One region of the Bacillus marinisedimentorum genome, then DNA from elsewhere that is predicted to be linked to it. Evidence: riboswitches for the same ligand, from Rfam matches in the RefSeq annotation. Region 1 holds a riboswitch; each other region holds the start of a gene.

Region 1 (4,085 bases):
GAACCGATCAAAATCACCTTCACGTTAAGCGGGATTGCTTTAGGTCGAAGCCCGGCGGTGGCGAAAGGCGATTTTTCCTGAATGAGGCCATCCGGCGTGATGGACCCGTTTTGCAATGTTCGCTTCAGCATTGTCCATACATACGGTTCGCTCAAGAGATCAGCAACCTGCATAATCAGGTATCCGCCGTTAGCCCGGTGCAGCGAGCCTGCTTTGATTCGGGTGAAATCAGTCGACCAGTTTCCGAAACTTCCTTTGTATTCAACTTTACCGAACAAGTTGCTGTATGTCGGGTTCGTTTCATAAATAATCGGGGCTCCTGTTTTGCCTGGGTTGCTGACGAGCAGATTAACAAAGTACCGTTCGCGTTTTTTTTGGTTCTCCGTACCAGCAAGAATCTCAAGCATCGGGTTTTCTTCCCCTTCTTTATTCAGGAGCAGCGGAAAGTTTTTGCTGATATCTTTTCGGTATAATTCCAAATAGAGGATTGTATCACGTTGATGGCTGTACTTGGATAGCAGCGGGGCAAACAGGTAGTCTGTCGCATAGTTGGCAGTTTCCTGCATATATTCCTCCAGGTTTGTCCGCATTTCTTTTTCGATTTTTTGGATAGTATGAAGGGTTTCATTTATCTTTTCTTCCACTTTTCTTCCGCGTACTTTTAACTCTTCTTTCATATCATCTGTCAGCCTCTGGTATTCATGGGGCTCAAGCGGCCGGTTGAAACGGAGAGGGTAGGAATTGATGCCGGTTGGTGTTCGTTCCACCTTATATTGCATGTCCAGTGCGTATTGGGTGAGCTCTTTCCAGGCAGATTCAACCTTTGATTCAAATTCATGGATGATACCGTTTTTCCGGCTTGTGTATTCATCACTTGAAAAGATTCTGATTAATTCGTTTTCGATGTCGCTTAAGAGCGCATCCATTTCTTCACAGAAGGCAGGTCCCTGACCGGAAGGGAACGAAAGGGCGACTGGCTGATCGGGATTTTCAAAGTTATTGACATAACACCAATCACAGGGGACAGGCTGCTTGTCGGCGAATTGCTTTGCTTTTCTGCGGGTGAAGGTTGTTCTGCCTGTACCGGCAGGGCCGGCAACAAAAATGTTGTATCCTGACTGGCTGACAGAAAGGCCGAATTCCATTGCTTCCACAGCACGGGGCTGGCCGATGATTTCATCTTCAAGATCGGTGTATCCGGTGGTTGTTTCAAAAGGAAAAATCATCTCATTACATACATTTTGCAATTTTTCTTCAGGCACACGGCAAACATCTTCAATACCCGGCAGCAAATCCTCCATTTGTCGCCACCTCCATCAAAATACGTTATTTACAATATTCGACTCAGCCAGCTCCTGTTCCTGCTCGGCCTGCAGCCGTGACAGAGATAAAAAAAACTTCCGCTGATTGCGGAAGTTTCTAAGGACGTCATGGATTTATCAGGTTGTCCGGATAACAAGGCGCTCTGCACCTTTTATAATTCCAGCAAGAACCATCGCGCTTAGCAAAAAGGCCGGCCCCATATAGGTCAGGTTATACACAAGTGAATAAATGAAGACCGGTGTACCTTCGGGAGCATATTCACCAAAAAAGACTATACCTGAATAGACATGTATTGCGTATCGGAGCAGGCTGCCCAAAAAAGCCCCGCCAACGATAAAACCGACAGCTTTGTTTCGCTGGCCATTTTCAAGGGAATGACGGATTCTGGAAGCGAATATACCCGCAGTTCCTACAAGAGAAAAGGCTACAAAATAATCGAGAAAGGCCTGCAACGGTGTATAAATGTAGGGTTGTCCGGCTACGACCTGCAAAAGGCCGACCATCAAACCGGTCAGCAGGCCGCCTTTCAAACCCCAGCGGTATGAAATGATGAAAATCGGCAGCATTGCAAATGAGATGGAACCGCCCTGGGCCCATAGCTTAAAAGAAAAGAGATCGAGCAAATATCCAAGTACCCCGAAAATTGCAACTTCCACCATGAAAATAACTGTCTTGTTCCGCATTCTTTTCCCCCCCTTTCAACTTTCTGGCGCATAACAAAAAGCAATACAGGGGATTGTTCAGAGGAGATCGCCCGCATTGCTTGCCTGGTTATCGTCCGCTTCCACAATCCCTCCGCTAGCATTAACTAACAGGTTCAAAGGGTCAGAACTCTCACGTTCACTCTCAGCCTTTTTGGGCTCCCCTGGTGGTTGCGCTTATATGCTTTTTGTATGCAGCATCCATTAAGAGCTGCAGCTTGTACAGTCCCATTCCAAAAAAATGCCGGCTGATGAAACTGTGCCGGGCTGGAATCTATTACAATGTAACGGAAAAAAGAAATTTTGTCGAGTGATTCGCTTTTCCTTTTTAAAAAAAGAACGGGAAAAAGAACCTGCGGATTCCGAAAAATGGGTATCGGTATCTGCGAAATCTCCGGAAGCGCCTTGGATAACCGTATCCAAAACCATAGCCAGGAAATCCATAACCCGGAAAACCGTAACCGGGAAAACCATATCCACCCAAGCCATATCCATAACCTGCTTCGCGGTCATCGCCCATATCACCAACCGGCACCATTAAATACACATGCTGGCGGTCAACCTTGTAAATGATTCCCTCAGCCTGCTGTCCCTCGCTTGTTTCCATTTGTACGTAGTGATCCTTATACGTGCTACAAAAATCATGCATTTGTTCCGGGGACATTTGCATATCTGCCCTGTTCCAGTTGCCGTATTGCTGCATATTCATCCCTCCTCGATTTCCATGTATATTCAGCGGCCGGGCGAATTTTCCAAAAATATTTCCGGCGCAGTAAATATATCTATTCCGCAGCGATTATGTTATGCTTGATGAAAGCTTGAAAGGGGCATGCCGTATCGGAAAATTTTTGGTCGATCATGAGCGGAAAATCGTCCATCGATCTGCTTATGTTACAGATAACTGCAAGCACGAGTCCATTCCCGTGGAACACCGCCAGGACCTGAATAGCGACGATAAATTAAATCAATTCAAAGGCTATGAATTATGTCCGCATTGTTCGGTTGCTCTTTCATATGTACGTAAATAAAACCCGTCCCTTGCATAGAAGGACGGGTTTTTACTAATGGAATCATTATCCAATTTATAGATGAATCGTGTGTGCAGTTTCGCAATGTTGGTTTATTTGCTGAAATAAATCCAACAGCCGCCAGTGTAAACGGCGAATCGAGTCTCCGTAGCCAGTGCTTGCACCTTAAATGAACTCATCGCGTAAAACAAAATTATGCGGTAAGCATTGCATCAATGTTTTGCGGGTCAAAACCGATGATCCACTTTCCATCAATTTCTGTTTGAGGGACTCCCATTTGTCCGGTGTTTTGCAGAACATATTCCATTTTTTCCGGTTCAAGCTGCAAGTTGACCTCAGTGAATTTCACGCCCTTATCATTAAGGAAGTTTTTCACCATTGTGCAGTACGGGCATGTGCTTGTCGTGTAGACCGTAACGTTTTTGTTCATATCAAATTATTCCTCCGTTCGATTTTATAAGCTTTTAAGGGGCCGGTTAATGTCTGGATTATCGGCCTTTTTATACCCCTATAGGTATAATAATTGAACAAAAAATAATTGTCAACCCGACAAGTAACAGAAATGTGGTTTCAGAGAACTGATCTCAGGTATGATAATGAATACTGGAGATTTAACAGGTCGAAAACAGGGGAAGGCTTTTAAAGGAGGGGATGCATATTGAAGGTCTTGATCATATCAGATACCCACATGCCGAAACGGGCGAAAGAATTACCGGCTGTATTAAAAAAGGATTTGAAAGATGCAGGGCTCATCATCCATGCCGGTGACTGGCAAACCCTTGCGCTGTATGAAGAATTGCAGCAATACGCACCTGTGGAAGGGGTAGCAGGTAATGTCGATGGGGACGAAGTGGCAGAACGGTTCGGACTTTGGAAGTTGATTGAGGCCGAAGGTGTACAAATAGGGATTGTTCACGGCCATGGCAAGGGATGGACAACAGAAAGGCGGGCAATTGCTGCTTTCAGTGATCATGACCCGGATATCATCATTTTTGGACATTCCCATATTCCGATTCATAAAGAAGTGAATGGA
Region 2 (4,085 bases), on a different contig from region 1:
GCCTTCATGAACTGAAATGTTGACATCCTTAAGTGCCTCAACAGGCTGGTTCCCTTTTTCCTGAAAAACTTTTGTGACACCGAGAACTTCAAGTGCTGTTCTCATTTTACTTGCCGTTTCCAGGAAGGAATTCATTTGTGAATGCTGCTTCAGGGTCGATGTTTTCTTCAATCAGTTCACGCTCATGCATCCAGTCTGCGAACCGCTTCCACACATCATCTTCTTGCACTCCCCATTGCTCTGCATCATCCTGGTAACGGGGACTCAGCCATTGCTGGCTTTTTTTGACGAGTTCTTCATTCAATTCAGGTGCGTGCTTGATAAGGATATCAGCTGCTTTTTCAGGGTTGTCGATCGCATACTCGTATCCTTTGGAAGTCGCGTCCATGAATTTTTCAACGAGCTCCGGATTGTTTTCAATATGATCTTCGTTCGTGACGAGAACAGGTGTGTAATAATCCAGAGCCTGGTCAAGGTCGTTCAGCATGATGGTATTCAATTCAATGCCCTGGCGTTCAGCTTCCACTCCGTCCCATCCGTAATAAATCCACTCGAAATCGGCATCCCGGCCAATCGATTTGAAAAAATCGGTCGCTCCGAGCGTAACCATGTCCACTTTTGAAAAGTCGGCATCATCCGCTTTCATGACTGCTTTCAATACGGCCTCTTCCATAGGCGCACCCCAGCCGCCGTACCGTTTTCCTTCAAAATCCTTCGGTGTGGTGATGCTTTCTTCTTTTAATGAAGCAAAAGCGGACGTGTTATGTTGGATAACCGCGGCGATGGAGACAAGCGGGATGCCGGCAGAACGTGCCTGGGTGACGCCCTCCTGGTAGCTCACTCCGAAATCGGCTTTGCCGGAAGCGACAATCTGGCCGGCTGAACCGCCTTCGCCGGGCTGGACGATTTCGACATCAAGTCCCTGTTCCTCATAATAACCGTTTTCAAGAGCGGCATAGAGGCCGGTGTGATTTGTGTTCGGGAACCAGTCAAGCATGACGGTGACCTCCTGGTCCTGCTCGTTTTCCGTGTCAGTTTCTGCTTCTGAATCGGCTGCTTCTTCATTTCCACAGGCCCCTAAAATAAAAGGAAAGGTGAAGAGTATTGCGATAAGAAACGATTTTGTGAATTGCAGCATATCAGTTCCTCCTTATGATTGTTGTTTTGATTGGTGCCAGGGCATCATCAGCCTGCCAAGAAGTTCGATGATCCCAAAAATGACAAGGCTTAAGACGACAATGACAAAGATGGCGGCAAAAACCCGCTCGGTTAAATAAGATTGAGATGCACGGGTCAAATAAATACCGAGTCCTTTGTTCGCGCCGAGCCATTCCCCGATCACCGCACCCATGACGCTGTAGGTGCCGGCAATGCGGAGGCCTGAAAAGAAATAGGGAAGGGCGGCAGGCAGTTTGACCATCCGAAAAATCTGCATCCTGCCCGCACCCATCGTTTCCATAAGACGGATCATATCTTTGTCGGTATACCGGTAGCCTTCCGCAAGATTGATCGTAATCGGAAAAAAGCAAACAAGGGCGACAATAATGACTTTCGGCAAAATCCCATAACCGAACCAGATCATGAACAGCGGTGCTATCGCAATGATCGGAACGGTTTGCGAGACGACGAGAATCGGATAGACAGCTTTCCTCAGCCATTCAGATACATCAAGAAACGTGGCAATGACAACACTGAGCATTACAGCTGCCGTCAGGCCGAGGGCGGTCTCAAGCAGCGTTCTCATCGTATGCTCTGTAAGCAAGGCCCTTTGTTCCCATAGCGATTCGGCAATCAGTGACGGAGCGGGCAGAATCCATTTTTCAATGCCGGATACGACAGTGCCTGCTTCCCAGATGACGAGGAGACCGAGAAGAACCAGCCCCGGAAGTGACAAGGACAGGAGCCGCCCCGCCCAGCTTGTATTTAAGTTCACGGCGTTAGGAGCGGTATTTATGGACTTTTTCATCAATCGTAACGTCCCTGTCCGGGCGATAATGGATTTTTATGCAGGTCATTATGTCACTTGCCCCCGCCTCGACACATGCATCTTGCGCCCTTTTGACGATTTCCAGCAATTGATCGAGCTCGCCCTCCATTACCGTTTCCATCGGACCGACTTCATACTTCACGCCTGATTGGCGGACAACCTCGATGGCTCTGTCCACAACTTCGTAGCTGTTTTCTGTTCCTTTCGGCAGTACTTGAAATCCCAGATTGACACTGCTCATGTAAAATCCCCCTTAATAATTTTGCTCGCTGCCCCTGCCTGAGTTCCCAGCCTCATAAAGCAGGTGAAACCCCGAAAGAGCAGCTGTGATGAGTCTCACCGTCCATCTTGCGGCATAGAAGACGCCGTGAATGCGACCGACTTGCAGCAAGAACGGATGCCGCACTTTTGCACGTGGAGAAAACGGCCACCTTGAAGCCAGTGGCAAAAGAAAAAGGCTGCCTGATTCAGGCAGCCTTTGGTTCACCAATAGTTATAGTGATAAAATGGAATAATAGTCATTGTTCCGCAATAAAACGGAAAACAAGTCCATTTTTTGGTTCCTACGCTGGCATTATCCAGATCAGGTTCATGGGTCGATGCGTTAAAAGCATCCTCTCAGCCTGGTCAACCGGGCTCCCCGTCCTATTCAGTTTGATTTATTTAAAACAATAGCAGAGGTCAGGCTTGTTGTAAACGTTTTTATTTGCGCGGAGTACAGGATAATAATGTGGGGGAGCGGAAGGATTGATGTTGCTCTGGCTGTTGGGCTGTTATAAAACGGATTGCCGGATTTAGATAAAGGCCGGTTCCAGGAAAGACATCTTGAAAATCGGCCTCAGGCGCATTTATACATAAATTTCACTTGAACTTCTACCACGAAAGGAGGCGCGTTGTATGATTGGGTGTTTGCTTATTCACGGATTTACGGGGGCCCCTTATGAAGTGGAGCCGCTGGCCGATCATTTCCGCAAAACAACGGATTGGAAAGTGGATGTTCCGACTCTTCCGGGCCACGGGGAAGAAGAAGAGTGGGACGGGGTTGTTCATAATGACTGGATAGACACGGCTGAAAAGGCGTTTTTGAAGCTTTATGAAGAGTGTGACGTTGTGTATGTTGTCGGGTTTTCAATGGGGGGTATGATAGCGGGTTACCTTGCTTCGAAGTATCCGGTTGACCGGCTTGTACTGCTCAGTGCGTCAGCACATTATATCAACTTGAAGCAAATGGCGGCTGACATCTTGGAGATGATAAAAGATGCGGTAAAGGGAGGCTTGAAAGATAACGAACTGTTTAAACGATATAAGAAAAAAACCGGTGCAACGCCTATCCGGGCCACTATTGAATTTCAGAAGCTTGTCCGGAAGCTGCGTCAGGAGCTGGAAAACATATCAGCCCCTGTTTTGATCATCCAGGGGGAGAGTGACGGACTGATTCCCCATAAGACAGCGTCTTTTTTATATGAATCGGTTTCGTCTGAAGAAAAATATGTTTATTATTTGCCTGATTCGAAGCATATTCTCCTGCACGGCACCGATAAAGAACAGATTATCGAACTGGCGGATTCTTTTTTGCACGGCAGGCTCGGAAACCGGTCGAGCGGTGTTTGAGGTGAAATCAACTATTTGGAATGCTTTCCATTTTAAGAACGGGCGCACCCGCTTTATAATAAAACCAGTTTGAGACGAATTTTTATACATACACAGGGGGGTGAAGATGAACCAGAATTCGCAGCCGATTAAAACCCCGTTTTTTTATGGATGGACGGTGGTGGCCCTGGCCGCTGTTGGCGTGTTTTTTTCCGGGCCGGGCCAGACGTATTCCGTATCGGTTTTTATCGAGTCGTATATAAAAGAGTTTGAAATGAGCCGTTCAGCTGTTTCAAGTGTGTATTCAGCAGCTACATTGCTTGCCGGACTGTTATTGTTTATCGTGGGACGGCTCGTCGACCGGTTCGGACAGCGGGCGATGATGGCATCTGTCGGATTGATGCTCGGGCTGGCGGCTCTCTGGAACAGCATGCTGACAGGGCCCGTCATGATGTTCATCGGCTTTTTTGCGATCCGGCTATTCGGGCAGGGGTCGCTGACGCTGATT
Region 3 (4,085 bases), on a different contig from region 1:
CCGGAGATGGTCCGTCACTTCTCTGACAATCGGCGAGACAGTCTCGGCAATTATGAAAATACGCTGTTTCCGATTGAATTCAACACTGCTCTTTTCCTGGGTGTCAGGATAAAACACTTCATGAAACTTGTCCCGAAGTTCAATCGCAGTTCCCTGGCCTTTGCCATTCTGGTAAAGAAGGAAGATTTCATTCAGTTTTGTTTCCGATAATGCGGAAGCCCACGTTGAATACTCAAGTGCCTGCGCGACCACTTCACGAGGGGTGCTGCCCTTCTTTAATTCCACAATAACAAGATTTCCTTCCGAATCAATCCCCATTAAATCGGGATATTTACCGGAATCGCCGATTGCCGCTCTCGTCTGCCGCCCAATCCAAAAAATTGTATTCCCCTCATATTCATCCAGAAGTGCATCCGGACTGTTTTCAAGCCAGTTTTCAAAGTCATTTTCGTAATTGACATTTCCTGCGCTTACTTTCTCCATAATTCCTTCAGATAAGTTGTTGCTTCCAGACAGTTTATAAAGCATGTGGTTTTCCCCTTTCCGTTTCTATTCAGGCAAATTTTTCTATTTTAAATATAACAAAACAACTGAACCATTTATGGCACACCTATAAAAAAAACTGACAATTCCGGGGCTCTCAATTCCCTTTGCTTACTTGTTTTTCTGTCCAGCTCCTTTGGCCGTTTCTTCGTCCTTCCAGACCAGTTTTGTGTTGAATTCTCCTATTCTTTTTACTTTTGCTCAGATTTTTTAAAAAAGATGCGACTGGAGGGCTCGGTAAGACTTTTAAACTTCTCCCTGGCTAATGGTGTAGTTGTTCTCATTTTTTTCATCCCCCCTTCACCTTCGTATTCGTATGGATGGAAACTACTCCCAGATTACTTAGCGAAATAAGGGGTAAATAACTTATCACACCACCAGATAGGAGGTCCTCCCGCTTGTTTACAACCATTACCTTGAAACTGGTCATCGGCCTGATCGCACTCATCCTGATCACCCGCCTTCTTGGAAAGAAGGAAATGGCCCAGGTCACACCATTTGATTTTGTGTATGCACTCATTCTCGGAGGGATTATTGAAGAGGGGATATACGATACAAAGACAAAAATCTATCATGTCATATATGCCGCCGCGTTATGGGCCGTTTTAATTTATACCGTTGAAAAGCTGCCGCAGAAGTTTGAAAAGATCCGTAAGCCGCTGAAAGGAAAAACGGCCATCATTATTGAAAATGGGGAAATAGACATTAAGGAGATGAAGAAGGCGAAGCTTGAAATGGAGCAGGTCCGGACGATGCTTCGCATGCAGGGGGTCTTTTCTGTCAGTGACGTGAAGTATGCGTTTCTCGAAGTGAGCGGGCAGCTGAGTGTGATGAAGTATGCGGATCAGTCACCTGTTACGGCAAAGGATTTAGGGGTTGACACGGCGCCTCAGGAACCTTCCATTTTGCTCATTGATGAAGGCATGGTCCATGAAAAGAGCCTGAAGGTCATAGGCAAAGACAAAAGCTGGCTTGATGAGCAGCTGGGTGAACATGACATCCGAAGGGCTGAGGATGTCTTTTACGCTGAATGGACCAGGCTTGGCGGATTTTACATCAGAACCTATGAAGATGAAAGGCATGCGACTTGATAGACACCGAGAAGATGTCCGGTATAATAAAGTAAGAATTTCATAGATTCAACGGGGAGCTGGAATCGGCCGGCTTGAGAATATTCCGCAAAGATATTGACCCGCTGACCTGAGCCGGATAATGCCGGCGCAGGGAGTGAAACTTGTTTCTTAATGAATTAGGCGCTCCCTTCTTGTCAGGGAGTGCTTTTAGTTTAGAGGAAGGGATGAAGCAGGATGTTTGATGCATATACGATTGACATGATTCGCGGACATTCCCGGAAGATGGAAAAGGCCGGTGAACTGCCTCCGGATGTGCTTGATATCATCTATGATCGGGGCCTTTTCAAGTTATTCCTTCCCGCTGAGCTGAACGGCAGGATGATGCCGTTTCCGATGGCGGTTAAGCTGTTTGAAGAAGCCGCCTGGATCGACGGCAGCTTTGGCTGGCTCGTGCAGATCGGTTCAGGGGCCGGTTTTTTCGCGACGACGATTTCTCCTGCTTTTGCACCTGACGTTTTTTCCCGGCGCGATGCATACATAGCCGGCAGTGACCGTCCGAACGGGGTTGCGAACAAAGTGGATGCGGGCTGGCGCGTTACCGGAAGCTGGCCGTTTTGCAGCGGCTCGCTGCATGCGACCACCTTCACAGCGAACTGCCGCGTTGAAGTGGACGGAGTTGAAGACGGAGCGGTGCGGGCGTTCATTTTGCGGCCAGGCCAGGTGGAAATCGAAAAGGACTGGAATGCATTCGGGCTGAAAGCGACGAACAGCCATACGATTCATGTGAAAGATGCCTTCGTTCCGGAAGAGAGAACGTTTGATGTGTTCAAGCCTCACTTCCATTATGACAATCCGGTCTATCACTATCCATTCGTGCCGTTTGCCGAAGCGAATATCGCCGCGACCACAATCGGGATTGCCAGGCATTTTTTCGAAGAGGCCCAGGCCCATGCGGAGCGCAAATTACAAATTTGGGATCAGGAGCGGTACTCGTTTGTCATTCGTAAAATTGAGCAATTGACGGCTCCATTCGATCAATCCGCTGCCGCCTTCCATAAGGCGATTGAAACATCCTGGCAGAGCCATCTCGCCGGAAACGCGCTGTCTGATGAAGAGATGATCGACATCAGCGTGCACAGCAAAGAAGCGGCCCGGCATGCGGTAGAAGGCGCACAGAATCTTTTCCGGTATATGGGCATTGACGTTCTTTTCGAGGATAACGTCCTGAATCGGACATACCGGGACTTGCTTACGGCTTCACAGCATAAACTGCTGATCTCATATGGAGATTGAAAAAAGAAACGGTGCCTGATCCAGCGCGTTTTAATTGCGCCGGGACCAGGCACCAACTTCATGGTTTAATAAAAACCGCAAGCACCTACAATGATCAATAGGATAAACAACACGACAATCAACACGAATGTGTTGGATCCCCTTGCCGGAGGACAGTATCTATAACCTGGAGAAACATAACTTGGCATAGGAGGAACATTGGCGCCCATTACAGGTGCTGCATTTACGTTTGCTCCCATATATGGCATTGCATTTACATTATCCACGTTTTAACCCTTCCTTCCCGATAGTTATTTGTCACTATATCATACTCACCTAAAAGAAAGTTGAGCCCGTCAACATCATAAATGGGTTAATGTCATGGACTGGTACTGCCCGGTTATCCGGTAATCATTTTCTTGTAATAAGTCAAATACTGAATGAAGGCTATCGAGCATTTATTATGGTGTATGACAGTGTAGGGCACTCGACGAACTGTACGGCCATTTTGGGCTGCTGAAAGTTCAGCTAACCGATTAAAAGATGGCCTTGTGACTAAATTCGTTAAATAAGCTGATTGCGTGCTCCCCTGTTTGCGATGTTTGTTCAATTTTTGAATCATTTTTTCATCGTCCCTTATGCCGAACCCATGGCCAAAAAATTTGCCGCCCGTCAACGCGACAGCATTCTCTCCTCTATACCATGGAGTCCCGGGATTAAATTCCGGATTTTTGAAGTAAACAACATCGCCAGGGATCAAATGATTCGCATAAAAGGTGTGCAGCCCCAAATCGGAATCGGTATGCCAGCTGTATAAATAAAGGTCCTGGAACATGACATCAAATACACGCTTACCAATGCTTTTTATCGCTGCATGGTAAAGGATGATTACGGAAGCTGTCGCACATTCAAAACCGTACAAAGGACTATTCACATAAATATCCATAATAGCTGCTGATGGACGTATCCCCGGCTTTAAAAGGAACCCCCCTTGTTCCGTCAGGTGCCAGTATTCAGGATTGCAGCGAGCGCCTTTAAAGGTTGTAAATTCAATCTTTTGTTCATTCATCTTTTCCGCGCTTTCTATGATATTTTTTCGGACGTTGATTTCAAATAAAAGTTCACTTCTGGTGCGATAGGAATAAAGGACAGGAGCATCAAGCATTTGCTGGATGATCTTTTTTTCCACACTTCCTG

The links. Region 1 has a riboswitch for thiamine pyrophosphate ahead of thiT (energy-coupled thiamine transporter ThiT). Riboswitches for the same ligand answer to the same signal wherever they lie in the genome.
Region 2: it holds a riboswitch for thiamine pyrophosphate, as region 1 does, so the genes downstream of both, A4U59_RS18350 (MTH1187 family thiamine-binding protein) here and thiT (energy-coupled thiamine transporter ThiT) in region 1, are expected to answer to the same signal.
Region 3: it holds a riboswitch for thiamine pyrophosphate, as region 1 does, so the genes downstream of both, A4U59_RS15220 (acyl-CoA dehydrogenase family protein) here and thiT (energy-coupled thiamine transporter ThiT) in region 1, are expected to answer to the same signal.

What each region holds. Positions count from the first base shown of each region.
Region 1 covers NZ_LWBL02000023.1:68,719-72,803, reverse strand. Annotated here, with positions in the region: gene A4U59_RS06925 (Lon protease family protein) at 1-1,301, opposite strand, end outside; gene thiT (energy-coupled thiamine transporter ThiT) at 1,440-2,006, opposite strand; TPP riboswitch at 2,096-2,200, opposite strand; gene A4U59_RS06915 (hypothetical protein) at 2,353-2,727, opposite strand; gene A4U59_RS21290 (hypothetical protein) at 2,828-3,052, shown strand; gene A4U59_RS06910 (glutaredoxin family protein) at 3,246-3,482, opposite strand; gene A4U59_RS06905 (metallophosphoesterase family protein) at 3,711-4,085, shown strand, end outside.
Region 2 covers NZ_LWBL02000065.1:25,164-29,248, reverse strand. Annotated here, with positions in the region: gene A4U59_RS18365 (ABC transporter ATP-binding protein) at 1-135, opposite strand, end outside; gene A4U59_RS18360 (ABC transporter substrate-binding protein) at 107-1,138, opposite strand; gene A4U59_RS18355 (ABC transporter permease) at 1,151-1,933, opposite strand; gene A4U59_RS18350 (MTH1187 family thiamine-binding protein) at 1,938-2,228, opposite strand; TPP riboswitch at 2,531-2,640, opposite strand; gene A4U59_RS18345 (alpha/beta hydrolase) at 2,885-3,598, shown strand; gene A4U59_RS18340 (MFS transporter) at 3,705-4,085, shown strand, end outside.
Region 3 covers NZ_LWBL02000050.1:35,930-40,014, reverse strand. Annotated here, with positions in the region: gene A4U59_RS15230 (DUF7669 domain-containing protein) at 1-528, opposite strand, end outside; gene A4U59_RS15225 (DUF421 domain-containing protein) at 942-1,634, shown strand; TPP riboswitch at 1,677-1,787, shown strand; gene A4U59_RS15220 (acyl-CoA dehydrogenase family protein) at 1,851-2,909, shown strand; gene A4U59_RS22615 (YjcZ family sporulation protein) at 2,975-3,097, opposite strand; gene A4U59_RS15215 (protein-glutamine gamma-glutamyltransferase) at 3,289-4,085, opposite strand, start outside.